Regions from separate parts of the Psychrobacillus sp. NPDC096623 genome, predicted to be linked through region 1. Evidence: riboswitches for the same ligand, from Rfam matches in the RefSeq annotation. Region 1 holds a riboswitch; each other region holds the start of a gene.
The links. Region 1 has a riboswitch for S-adenosylmethionine ahead of ACIQX2_RS13935 (methionine ABC transporter ATP-binding protein). Riboswitches for the same ligand answer to the same signal wherever they lie in the genome.
Positions count from the first base shown of each region.

Region 2: it holds a riboswitch for S-adenosylmethionine, as region 1 does, so the genes downstream of both, metK (methionine adenosyltransferase) here and ACIQX2_RS13935 (methionine ABC transporter ATP-binding protein) in region 1, are expected to answer to the same signal.
Region 3: it holds a riboswitch for S-adenosylmethionine, as region 1 does, so the genes downstream of both, mtnW (2,3-diketo-5-methylthiopentyl-1-phosphate enolase) here and ACIQX2_RS13935 (methionine ABC transporter ATP-binding protein) in region 1, are expected to answer to the same signal.

Region 1 is NZ_JBIWER010000005.1:55,433-59,973, forward strand. Features, by position in the region: gene ACIQX2_RS13925 (MetQ/NlpA family ABC transporter substrate-binding protein) at 1-496, opposite strand, end outside; gene ACIQX2_RS13930 (methionine ABC transporter permease) at 559-1,227, opposite strand; gene ACIQX2_RS13935 (methionine ABC transporter ATP-binding protein) at 1,220-2,245, opposite strand; SAM riboswitch class I at 2,336-2,440, opposite strand; gene ACIQX2_RS13940 (thioredoxin family protein) at 2,476-2,796, opposite strand; gene ACIQX2_RS13945 (toprim domain-containing protein) at 2,808-3,158, opposite strand; gene gcvH (glycine cleavage system protein GcvH) at 3,234-3,614, opposite strand; gene ACIQX2_RS13955 (arsenate reductase family protein) at 3,689-4,051, opposite strand; gene ACIQX2_RS13960 (acyl-CoA dehydrogenase family protein) at 4,141-4,541, opposite strand, start outside.
Region 2 is NZ_JBIWER010000003.1:485,979-490,519, forward strand. Features, by position in the region: gene ACIQX2_RS11855 (alpha/beta hydrolase) at 1-2, opposite strand, end outside; gene ACIQX2_RS11860 (gamma carbonic anhydrase) at 112-624, shown strand; gene metK (methionine adenosyltransferase) at 806-2,002, opposite strand; SAM riboswitch class I at 2,241-2,356, opposite strand; gene pckA (phosphoenolpyruvate carboxykinase (ATP)) at 2,550-4,136, shown strand; gene ACIQX2_RS11875 (hypothetical protein) at 4,312-4,541, opposite strand, start outside.
Region 3 is NZ_JBIWER010000007.1:132,075-136,615, reverse strand. Features, by position in the region: gene ACIQX2_RS17040 (methylthioribulose 1-phosphate dehydratase) at 1-245, opposite strand, end outside; gene ACIQX2_RS17035 (2-hydroxy-3-keto-5-methylthiopentenyl-1-phosphate phosphatase) at 242-907, opposite strand; gene mtnW (2,3-diketo-5-methylthiopentyl-1-phosphate enolase) at 909-2,129, opposite strand; SAM riboswitch class I at 2,244-2,348, opposite strand; SAM riboswitch class I at 2,510-2,666, shown strand; gene mtnK (S-methyl-5-thioribose kinase) at 2,742-3,932, shown strand; gene mtnA (S-methyl-5-thioribose-1-phosphate isomerase) at 3,929-4,541, shown strand, end outside.

The DNA of each region.
Region 1 (4,541 bases):
CGATATCTTTAACTTCTGCTTTTGTTTTATCAATACCATCTGCTAATTTAATAAGACCTTTTGCTTCTAACATAGCAAGGATACGTCCATGATCGGCAACAGAGTTACTCATTAATATAGTTGCACCTTCTGGAAGCTCTTCGATTGAACCGTATTTTTTAGAGTATAAACCGATTGGCTCGATGTGAATACCGCCAGCGTTAGCGAAGTCATATCCAAAATCAGCTTTTTGTGATTCAAAGTAAGGGATATGTTGGAAGTAGTTCGCGTCCAAATCACCTGAGTCTAAATCTTTGTTTGGTAGTACATAATCTTGGTAAGATTCTACAACTAGTTCGATTCCTTGTTCTTCAAGGATCGGTTTAACTTCTTCTAAAATAACAGCATGAGGTACGTTAGATGCACCTACTACAAGTTTGCTACTATCTTCTTCTCCACATGCTGCAAGTGCTAATGCACTTACTGATAATAAAGCTCCAGCTAAAAACTTCTTCATTCTAAAATCTCTCCCTTTTTATCTATTATTTCTATGTGATCGAGTATTCTCGCTAACACCATTTATCGTTTATCAATTTTTGTCGTAATTACATCGCCTATCCACTGGATAATAAATACCATGATTAATATAAAGATCGTTGCGACAAATGTTACGTCTGTTCTACCTCTTTGAAATCCATCTAAGAAAGCTAAAGTTCCTAGTCCGCCTGCACCGATGATTCCAGCCATTGCCGTATACCCGACTAGTGAAATACCTGTAACTGTAATTCCCGAAACTAAAGCAGGCATTGACTCTGGCAATAATACCTTCCATATAATAGTAGAAGTTTTAGCACCCATTGATTTTGCAGCTTCTAATACACCCTTGTCTATCTCACGTAGTGCTATTAAAACCATGCGAGCATAAAATGGAGCTGCTCCGATTACTAAAGCAGGAAATGCTGCATTTGGTCCACGCATTGTACCGACTAAAAACTTCGTTAATGGGATCAATAAAATGATCAAAATGATAAATGGAATGGAACGGAATATATTAACGAACGCTCCAGTTAACCAATTAGCCAGTTTGTTGGCCCATGCCTGATGTGGACTAGTTAAGAAAAGTAGAAGACCGAGAACTAGTCCAATAATTGCTGTTAAAATAGTGGATACTGAAGTCATATATAATGTTTCAAGTGTTGCTTCCCACATTTTAGGCCAATCAACATTTGGAAATAAATCATTAATCATTGTTGATCACCTCTGTAATTACTTTTTGTTCGTGAATATAGCGAATAGCCTCATCCACTAATAATGCATCTCCTTCTAGTTGAAGGATTAGTGTACCAAATGCGCCATTTTGCGTATGTGAAATATTGCCTTGAACAATATTCACATCGAGATCAAATTGCTTGATAAGTCTAGACAAAATAGGCTGCACTGTTTGTTCTCCTACAAATCCTAGTTTAATCAGTTTTCCATTTGGATAAAGCTCTTTTAATTGTTGGATTGTTTGTAGAGCTTTATTGGAATCATTGATCTGCGAAACAAAACGCTTCGTTATTGCCTGCTGTGGGTTTTGGAATACATCTAAAACGTTTCCTTCTTCTACAACATGCCCTTTTTCCATTACAGCTACACGCCCACAAATTTTTTGGATAACCTGCATCTCATGGGTTATCAATACAATTGTAAGACCTAATTTTTCGTTAATGCTAACTAATAGATCCAAAATTGAATCAGTAGTTTCTGGATCTAATGCTGAGGTTGCTTCATCACAGAGAAGGACTTCTGGACGATTGGCTAATGCGCGTGCAATTCCGACACGTTGTTTTTGTCCGCCTGATAATTGAGAAGGATAGTAATGTCCGCGACCCTCTAATCCTACTAGATCAATTAGTTCGTTAACTCTTGTTATGCGTTGTTCTTTTGGTACACCAGCTATTTCTAAAGGAAAAGCAATATTCTCTGCAACCGTTCTAGACCATAACAGATTAAAATGTTGGAAAATCATACTTACCTTTTGTCTTACCTGACGGAGCTTCACTTCATTTATCTTTGTGATATCTTGATTGTTCACAATAATTTGTCCAGAAGTTGGTTTTTCCAATCCATTTAATAAACGAATAAGTGTACTTTTACCTGCACCACTATAACCAATGATGCCGAAAATTTCACCTTTCTTTATGTCAAGATTCACCTCTTCAACTGCAACGATCGTACCTTGTTTCGTACTAAATTTTTTCGAAATATTATTTAAACTAATCATGTGAATCTTGCCACCTTTCTATCTAAAAAAACCCTCCTGCAAAAGAGCAGAAGGGTTTTACGTTATCCATTTTAATAACATTCATCCATTCTCTCATTTCCCAAAGCAATTGCTTTGCGTGATTTGGCACCATTTCATTTACATGACGGTTGCCGGGCTTCATAGGGCACTTCCCTCCACCTCTCTTAATAAGAGTGACACTATTTAATTTCTTGGTATATCGTATGTTATCATAAGACTACTTGCTCGTCAATATTTTTTATCGCATCTAATATAAATGGTACTGATTGGAATGCATATATTTTTTTATATACCGTGCCACCTTTAGCAATTAGCAAACATGGAACGCTTTCGATTTGATAATCCGCAGCAAAATTTCCCAGATAGTTAATATTTGCTTGGCCAATAGAAAAAGGCTTCATTTCTTGTACAACTTGCATCATTTTACTAGCAACTTGGCATGTTCCACATAAAGGTGTATATATATATAACATTGTAAGCTGACCACTATTCTTGTTTCTATTCCATTGATCAAGAGTCCATTCATTCATATTCCATCATCCTAAAGTAAAAAGTTTCTTTTCACTTTTATATTAACACTTTTTAAAATAGAAGCCAAAACTTTGAACGGTGTAGTCGCTACTTCACAATACATTGGATTGGTGTATAGATGAATTGCTTCTGGGTATTCTTTTCGCACAACGGAGCGAATTTGCTCTCCTGATTTATCTGCATCTAAAAACGCATATATAGGAATACCGTCATAAGGACTTAAAATTTCTTCAAGCTTTACATTCGATATCGTTCCGTTCGTACAAATAATTTCTGTTGATTCATCAAGAAGTTGAAGAAGCTTAAGTTTATCCGATCTTCCCTCAACAAGAATTATTTTTTCACTAAAGACAATAGCCATTTTTGCATCTCTCCTAACTATGCCCTTTCCAATATTATATGAAAAAAACGCCGTTATTAAGCGGCGTTTTCATAATTATTGTGAAATTAATTCTTCGTATTTTTCTGGAGAAAGTAAAGCCTCTACTTCTGCCAAATCAGTAGGTTCAATAACGATCATCCATGCATTTTCATAAGGGGATTCGTTTACATATTCAGGACTATCTTCTAATTCTGAATTTACTTCTAACACTTTACCGCTTATCGGTGCATATAGCTCAGAAACTGTTTTTACAGATTCTACACTACCGAATGGATCTCCTGCCTTGATCTCATCTCCCACTTGTGGAAGCTCGACAAACACGATATCTCCTAGTTCTGATTGTGCAAATTCAGTAATACCGATACGGACATTTCCGCCTTCAGTTTTTACCCATTCATGCTCTGCTGAGTATTTTAAATCCTTAGGTGTGTTCATTAAATGTTCCCCTCTCCATTATTAATACATTCATCTATAATATTCACATATTTTTATCGTAAAAACAAGTCACTTTAAGAAGTCTTCCAAACGTCTTCAAACTGTTCTTCCTTGAATCCTAACGTTAATTTTTTCCCGTCAAAAACAATCGGTCGCTTGATAAGCATCCCATCAGTAGCAAGTATGGATAATTGTTCGTCTTCTGACATTGTAGATAATTTATCTTTAAGTCCAAGCTCACGATACTTCATACCAGAAGTGTTAAAGAATTTTTTTAGCTCTAATCCACCTACCTCATGCATTTCTTGAAGTTGTTCCTTAGTTGGGGGAGTTTCTACGATATGATTTTCTATGTAATCAATTCCATTGTCCTTTAACCATTTACTCGCTTTTCTGCAAGTACTACACTTAGGATAACCGTAAAATTGAATTGTCATATGGTACCACCTTTTTCTTTTTATCATACCTAATATTATAAAAAAATACAAAAAGCCGACCCCTATGAATCGGCTTTTCATATGTTTAATTAAAGTACGTATTTTTCCGCTTCGATCAATTTAACTGATGCTTCACGTTTTTTCTCGATCACATTGTATGGTGTGAAGCGAGTCAATTTACGTAATGCTGAAATCATCATACGTTGAGTATCTCCATCTACTGACGCAATAAGTGTTTCTTTTGCCGCTTGTTCGATTTCAATAAACGCTTCTTGTGTGAAGATTTGTGTATAAAGAAGTTTTTGTGCTGCTTTTTCTTCTCCATCACGTCCGATTGCTTTTTCTGTCCGTAAAACTGCTGATTCCATCGCAAATATGTTGTTAGCAATATTAGCGATGTTCACAAGTACCTCTTGTTCTGCCTCTAGTTTTGTACCAAAACGTTGTGCAGCTAGACCAGCTACTAGGATACCAATTTTCTTCGCATTAG
Region 2 (4,541 bases), on a different contig from region 1:
ATTTAAACAAACCTCTTTTCTTTCCTTGCAATTTCATGGTATTTCGTTTCTTTCGTGGTGTTTGTCTGATACGATTAATTATATTCTAACTTCAAAAGGAGCGGTTGCAAAATGATTTACCCCTACAAAGATAAAACTCCCATTATTGACGCCTCAGCTTTTATAGCTGATTATGTCACAATAACAGGTGATGTGACAATCGGTCCAGAGACTACAATTTGGTTTAATACGGTAATTAGAGGTGATGTTGCTCCTACTATTATTGGAAGTAAGGTTAGTATACAGGATTTAAGCTGTTTACATCAAAGCCCAAACAAAGCTCTAATAATAGAAGATGAAGTGACTATAGGACATCAAGTGACGTTACATAGCTGTATAATACGTAAAGGTGCATTGATAGGAATGGGGTCAATTATTTTAGATGGTGCCGAAATTGGGGAAGGTGCATTTATTGGAGCCGGAAGTCTTGTACCACCTGGTAAAAAAATACCTCCAAATTCATTAGCACTAGGGAGCCCTGCAAAAGTCGTACGAGACCTAAATGACGAGGATAAAGCGGATGTTCAAAGAATTATCCGAGAATATGTAGAAAAAGGACAATATTATAAATCGCTTCAGAAGTAAATAATCGTACCGTTTGTTTGTGTGGATTGATTGATTTTCGTCTTGGTCGATCGATTTTGCACCTGATTGAGTGATTATTAGCTCTTATCGATCGATTCAATGTCATCATTGATCGTTCGCTTAATATTCACCATTGAAAAAAGGCTTTCCGTCATAGGAAAGCCTTTTTTGTTCATACTACTTATAATCCAGCCATTTGTTTTAATTCTGCAGCTTTGTCTGTTTGTTCCCATGGTACATCAATGTCTGTACGACCAAAATGACCATAAGCAGCTGTTTGTTTGTATATTGGACGGCGAAGGTCTAGCATTTTAATAATTCCTGCTGGACGTAGGTCGAATAGTTCGCGAATATACGAAACTAATTCAACTTCTTCTACCTTACCAGTACCAAATGTTTCAACAGCGATAGAAACTGGCTTAGCAACACCAATTGCATAAGCAAGTTGTACTTCACAACGATCTGCAAGACCAGCAGCAACAATGTTTTTAGCAACATAGCGTGCAGCATAGGCAGCAGAACGGTCTACTTTTGTTGGATCTTTGCCCGAGAAAGCTCCCCCACCATGACGTGCATATCCACCGTACGTATCTACGATGATTTTACGTCCTGTTAAACCAGCATCTCCCTGTGGTCCACCAATAACAAAGCGTCCTGTTGGGTTGATAAAGTATTTTGTATTTTCATCTATTAAATTTGCAGGAACAATCGGATTGATCACCACTTCTTTAATATCTTTTTGAATTTGTTCTAACGTAATTTCTGGATGGTGCTGAGTTGAAATAACAATTGTATCAATATGAACCGGGTTATTATTCTCATCATATTCTACAGTTACTTGTGTTTTACCATCTGGACGAAGATAGTCTAACGTCTCATCTTTACGAACTTGAGCTAATCGATGAGACAATTTATGCGCTAAACTGATTGGTAGCGGCATAAGTTCAGGTGTTTCATTACAAGCGTAGCCGAACATTAAACCTTGGTCTCCTGCTCCGATTGCTTCAATGTCAGAATCGCTCATGGAGCCTTCTCTAGCTTCTAAAGCTTGGTCCACACCTTGTGCAATATCAGCTGATTGTTCATCGATTGAAGTAAGCACAGCAGAAGTTTCTGAATCGAAACCATACTTAGCACGTGTATAGCCAATATCTTTTATAGTAGAACGAACTACTTTAGGAATATCTACATAAGTAGATGTTGTAATTTCTCCAGCAACTAATACTAGTCCTGTCGTAACACTCGTTTCACAAGCTACACGAGCATTTGGGTCTTCTGCTAAAATTGCATCTAGAATTGCATCGGAGATTTGATCACAGATTTTATCTGGATGACCCTCTGTTACTGATTCTGATGTAAATAATCGACGTTGTGTCATAGATTATTCCTCCTATATCCTGCGAGATTTCTCTCAAGAATTGATACGGTACTCATTCCCATGTCAAGCCATTCAAAATTCCATGCACTTTTAAAAGATATGATTTTTTGTGCATTGAAGTTAACTTGAAGCCGTTTCGGACTTGGCACACAAGGATAAAGGGCGATGTTCAATAAAAAAGCCCCTCACTCACGTAAATATACATGAGGAAAGGCATTAATATCATAAGCACCTTTCACTCTTATCAATCAAGGAATTTCACCTTGTCTCAGGTTTGGCACCTTTGTAATAATAAAAAATTACAGGTTGCCGGGTTTCATAGGGCCTGACCCCTCCACCAGCTCGGGATAAGAGTATCCGTTCAATTTATCATCATACGTAAGTCTGTAAAAGATGTCAACTATTTTTGTTTGTATTTTATACACAAAAGAAAAATTTTAAAGTAATTAGTATAGACTATTCACTCCAATGTGTTATACTAATTCACATATCTAGTAAAACTTCTTCTTTTTTAGAGGAAATATAAAAAAAGGATGGTATATTCAACATGAATTCAATCGATACTGTGAGTGAACTGAAAGAATTGTTAGCAGGTAATAACGTTAGCAGCCAATTGTCAGTGCCACAACTAGTGGAAAAAGCTACAACAAGAGGAGAAGCTGTTCTAACTTCTACTGGTGCAGTTAAAGCCGAAACAGGTAAATATACTGGCCGCTCTCCACAAGATAAGTATATAGTAGATGAAGCTATTTCAAAAGACAAAATCGATTGGGGCTCAGTAAACCAACCAATTTCTTCTGACGTTTTTGATGCATTATATAAAAAAATGACTGATTTCTTAAATAAGCAAGACGAAATCTTCGAATTTAAAGGATATGCAGGAGCAGATAAAGAATCTCGTCTAGGTATTCAAGTTATTAATGAATACGCTTGGCATAATCTTTTTGCTCATCAACTATTTATCCGTCCGACACAGGAAGAACTTGCAACACATACAACTGACTTCACTATACTTTCTGCACCTAACTTTAAAGCAGATCCAGCAGTAGATGGAACTAGTTCAGAAACGTTTATCATCGTATCTATGGAAAAACGCACGGTATTAATCGGTGGTACTGAGTATGCTGGTGAGATGAAAAAATCCATTTTCTCTATTATGAACTACTTATTGCCAGAACAAGACATTTTACCAATGCACTGCTCAGCAAATGTTGGGGATGATGGGGACGTTGCTTTGTTCTTCGGTTTGTCTGGAACAGGAAAAACGACTCTTTCTGCGGATGCAGGACGCAAATTAATCGGGGATGACGAGCACGGCTGGTCAGATAACGGTGTATTTAATATCGAAGGTGGTTGTTACGCGAAATGTATCGACCTAACGCGAGAAAATGAGCCCCAAATCTGGGATGCTATCACTTTCGGAACTGTATTAGAAAACGTTGTAGTAGATGCGGAAACACGCGTTGCTAACTATGCGGATAACTCATTAACAGAAAATACACGTGCTGCTTATCCAATTCAATATATCGATAATATTGTAGACCCATCTGTAGCAGGTCATCCAAATACAATAATATTCTTAACTGCTGATGCATTTGGCGTATTGCCTCCGATCAGTAAACTAACGAAAGAACAAGCAATGTACCATTTCTTAAGTGGATTTACATCGAAACTTGCTGGAACTGAGCGTGGAGTAACTTCTCCTCAACCAGTATTCTCTACTTGCTTTGGCTCACCTTTCTTACCATTGCATGCAACGGTATATGCAGAAATGCTTGGGAAGAAAATTGACGAACACGGCGCACAAGTATTCTTAGTAAACACTGGTTGGACTGGTGGAGAATACGGTGTAGGTAACCGCATGAAGCTTTCATACACACGTACAATGGTTCGTGCAGCAATTGATGGCAAACTAAACAATGTTGAAACAGCAACAGATGCAGTATTTGGTTTAGCGATTCCGACAGAAGTAGAAGGCGTTCCTTCAGAGGTACTAATTCCGCGTAATGCTTGGGAAGATAAAGAGGCATATGATCAAAAGGCAGCTGAGCTAGCTCAATCATTCCGTGAAAACTTTAAAAAGTTCGGAACAGTTTCAGAAGACATTTCGGTTCAAGGTGGACCATTATCTTAATAAAGTAAACATCAAAAGAGCCAAATTCTATTGAATTTGGCTCTTTTTAATAATTGTTTATTAAAATATATGATTATAGTATTACACCAGCAAAGCTTCCCCTCAATGCTTGCTTAGCCTACAGGAAATTCAACCCTCAACATGTGCTGTACTTATTAGCAGCATCCAATTAGCATTAATCACCATTAGTCGCATGGTATGAACTATTAACTAATTTCGGAAATATTTCTACAAACTTTTCCGCTTCCTCTTCATCAACCTTATATAGAATAATTTCTGAACCATAGTGTCCTATTTCCATCTGTTCCTCTCCATCTTCTTGGAAGAACATCGTAAACCACTTTAAGCCCCCCTTTGGATCAACAGAATAATTTCTAAAATAGAGCCTATTTTCATCCGTTAGAT
Region 3 (4,541 bases), on a different contig from region 1:
TGTAGTAATGTTTCGGCTGAAGGAGTTAAATGAGTGCTTTCCACTGCTTTTCCATCAACATCAACAAGTAAAAAGTCCTCTGATGTTCTCTTTTTTTTGTCTTTTCCACTTGCAGTTACTAAGAACTCTATTGGATCGTACTGTACTTTAATAGCAAGGTTTCCGCTAGTTCCCATAAACCAATCTCTGGTGGCTAATTCATCTTTTATGTCGGCAAGTTCTTCCCATTTATATTGTAATGTCATATTTCCACACCTAACTTCGGCTCAATAATCTCTATTACATCGTGGAAGTTTTCAAAAGGCTCATAGGGAATATTTAATTCTTCGCATTTTTCGATTAAGAAATCTCTTGCGATAATGATATCTCCCAATTTTGCGGCTTCTAAATCAGTGATAGAATCGCCAATTACAACACTCACTGCATCTTGGTGAAGAAGGGTACGAATAATAGATGGTTTACAGCAACCACAGCCTTGGCTCGTACATTGTTCATCACAGCTATATGGAAACTCAATGTGAATAGTTTCTTTCGAAAAATCCGATTCGTTGCAGTAAACACCTGCAAATGGTCCAAATGGTTCTAGTAGATTATGAACGAAAAAGTCTATCCCGCCACTTACGATGTAAAGTGGTATGTCATGCTTTTTTGTAAAGGATACAAATTCACTAAACCCATCACGGATGATTGCCTGCTGGCGCACAAAAGAAATAATTTCATCTTTTGACTCAATAGGTAGGAGAGAGAACATTTTTGCTACGCCATCCCTAATGGAAATTCGTTGACCTAAAATATCATCTTTAATCGGTATCCATTCTGGTGGTGCAAATTTTTTCATGATAGCCATAATGTTATCTTGATTGGTAATAGTTCCATCAAAGTCACAAAAAATTACAAGTTTACTCATATTACTTATCACCCCATAATTCAAGTGCCGTTTTTAGTTCACTATGTTGTTTCGCTGCCTGCTCTAATGGAATATCTTCCAATACAGCCGCTACGGCCTGCCTAAAAGCTAGCCCCCCTCCGATTGCACCGGCGGGATGTCCATGTACACCGCCCCCTGCATTAATAATGCTATCTATTCCATAGTCATTCATTAATAGTGGTACGAGACCAGGATGAATGCCGGCAGATGGTACTGGAAAGCTTTGTTTAACGTTACTGTTTTTTGTTAGTTCTTCGCCTAGAGAAAGAGCTATAGACTTTTCAAGTGCAACACTACCATAAGGAGAAGGGAATAACGAGAAGTCTGCCCCCGCATATCGAGTGAGTTTTCCAAGAACTAATGGCGTTGAAACTCCATAAAATGCGGAAGAAGTAAATGCTCCACTATAAGCGGGATGAGCCATGAGTGGCAATTGAATTTCATCGTCTTCTGCTAGCTCCTGAAGAACATCTAATCCGTAAGCATGAACATTAAATAAAAGTGCATCTGCTCCAAGTTCTCGCGCTTTTTTAGCCTTGTCCTTTAATTTGAAAGTACGTCCAGATAAATTTACTGCATATAGCGTACGGTGTCCGGTTTCTTCATACACCTGATTTAGCACTTCTCGACCAGCAGATATACGCTTTTCAAAAGTAGTTAGAGGATTTTCAAATAGTATCTCATCGTCTTTTACAAGATCAACTCCACCAAGCGCTTGTTGTCTAAGCTGTTCGGCTAAAAATTCGATATCTCTCCCAATGACCCCTTTGAATATACTCATGACAAGCGGACGTTCAAAAACACCTAATCTTTCTCGAATGCCTTGAATGCCGAAGCGAGGTCCTGGGAAACTGGACAATAGACTTGAATCGAATTCTAAATCTAATAGTTTTATTTCACCATCTAAGGATAGTTTGCCGAAGACTGTAGTTAAAATTGCAGGTATATCAGCCGAAAAGTTTGCTGCAGGGTAGAATATTTTAATTTCACCTTTCACCTTTTCAGGATTAATTGGGTGAAGTATATCCTTAAATTCCGTAACGGATAGTACAGTTCCTTTATGTTTTTTTAGCTGCTCCTGTTCTAACAAGGCTAAAGTGGTCCAAGAACCAATAGTCAAACCAAGTGCAATATCTTTCGCCTTTCTTTCAAACGATCCAGCTTTTCCATATAGTTGATAGTGTGCAGTAACTCCGCTCATTTATTTCACTCCTGACTTATAAATGCACAAGCGCCTATGCAAGCCCTGACTAGCGCTGGACAGATGACATTAAAAAAACCTCTTCAAATAAGAAGAGGTTAATAGTCTAACAACTTCTTATTTCTCAGCTTGTTAGCTGCAAGAATTAGCACCGTGTTCAAAATTGAATCGGTTGCCGGGTATCATAGGGCTTGTCCCTCCACCTGCTCTAAATAAGAAAAAATATTCGGTTAAAGTATTTAATAAATAATATTGATTATTCCATGGTATAAAAATTCTGTCAATAAGAAAATTTAAATTTATTTTTATTCAAAAAAACAGTTGACATAACTTTTTCTAATATGCTAGGATTCTAATCAATCGTAAATAGTTGTAACGTACTCTTATCAAGAGCAGGCGGAGGGATAATGGCCCTATGAAGCCCAGCAACCGACCGTAATACCGTTGTGAGACGGGGCGCTTTATGCGCCGGAATGTAAAATTCCGTAAGGCACGGTGCTAATTCCATCAGAAAGTTTACTTTCTGAGAGATAAGAGGTTCAGAATCTCTTATTCTAAACCTCTTTCTTTTGAAAGAGGTTTTTTATTTTTGTAAATGAAAGGGAGAAAGTAATGGCGGTAGTAACTACAAAACAATACGAATCATTAACGGAAGAAACGGCAATTTCACTGGCAAAGGAATTATCCTTGTTCTCAAACGAAGCTCCATTAGTTTGCAAAGAGATTGGCGATGGAAACTTAAACTATGTATTCCATATAACGGATCAAGTGAGTAAACGAGGAATTATTATTAAACAGGCACTACCCTATGCAAAGGTCGTTGGAGAAAGTTGGCCACTTACGCTGAAAAGGGCAAAGATTGAAGCAACTGCCTTACAAAAACATGGAGAATATGCAGTTGGTCTTGTTCCCAAAGTCTATGCAGCAGATGAAGATTTAGCTATAACGGTAATGGAAGATTTGTCACATCTTCAAATAGTACGGGAGGGTTTGATAAAAGGTGAATCATATCCTAAATTATCAACCGATATTGGAGAATATCTAGCATTAACACTTTTTAATACTTCTGATTTTGCACTTCACCCCTTTGAAAAAAAGGCGCTTGTTGTAGAGTTTTCTAATCCAGAATTGTGTAAGATCACAGAAGACTTAATCTTTACGGATCCTTTTTTTGATCATGAAACAAATGATTTTGAACCTGCATTACAAGCAGAGGTCGAGGCTATCTGGAATAACCATTTATTAAAGCTCGAAGTGGCAAAACTAAAACGAAGCTTTTTGACAGAGGCAGAGGCTTTACTGCATGGAGATCTTCATACGGGAAGTATATTTGCAAGTGAAGAAGAAACAAAAGTAATCGATCCAGAGTTTGCTTTTTATGGTCCTATTGGATTTGATATAGGCTTGTTTTTGGGAAATTTAATCGTTCAATCCATTACAAGAGAAGGCGAACAACGTGAGGTTATTAACGATCATATACAAAACACATGGCTTATTTTCTCGACCAAATTTTCAGATTTTTTGAAACAGAGTGAATTCGATTCCTTTAAGGATATAGAAGGCTATGATGCATTTGTATTGGAAAAAATATTTCATGATTCATTAGGTTTTGCAGGGTGTGAACTTATTCGTAGAACAATTGGATTGGCACATGTCAAAGACTTAGATAGCATTGTAAACCAAGAGCAACGAATTTTACTAAAAAAACAAACGCTTAATGCCGGAGAATTACTAATAGTTAGACGTAATCAAATAGACTCAATCGATGCGGTAATTGAGTTATTAGGAGAAATTCAACAATGACTATACCATTATCGATTAAATGGGAAGATAAGCAGTTAGTACTCTTAGATCAGCAGAAGCTTCCACATGAAATTGTCTATTTAAAAATAGAAACACTTAAAGACGTTTATGATGCAATTATTACTCTGAAAGTCCGGGGTGCTCCTGCTATTGGAATTACGGCGGCATATGGATTAGCTCTGGAGGCACAAAATTATAAAACAAATTCGATGAAAGATTTTCTAGAAACATTAAAAAAAGATGCAACTTACTTGGGCGAATCTCGACCAACTGCTGTCAACTTAGTTTGGGCCCTTGAGCGATTGTTGAAAGTAGTAAATCAAGTTGATAATGTTACGAGTGCAAAGCAGCTACTAGTGGAAGAAGCAAGGAAAATACATAAGGAAGACGAAGAGTCCTGTCGGAATATTGGTGAATTTGCCCTTACTTTACTGGAAGATAAAACGAAGGTAATGACTATTTGCAATGCAGGTTCGATTGCCACTGCAAAGTATGGTACTGCTTTATCTCCGTTCCATCTAGGGAAGGAACACGGCAAAAAGTTTGAGGTATTCGCATGTGAAACTAGACCTGTCTTTCAAGGTGGCAGGTTGACGGTGTGGGAGCTGC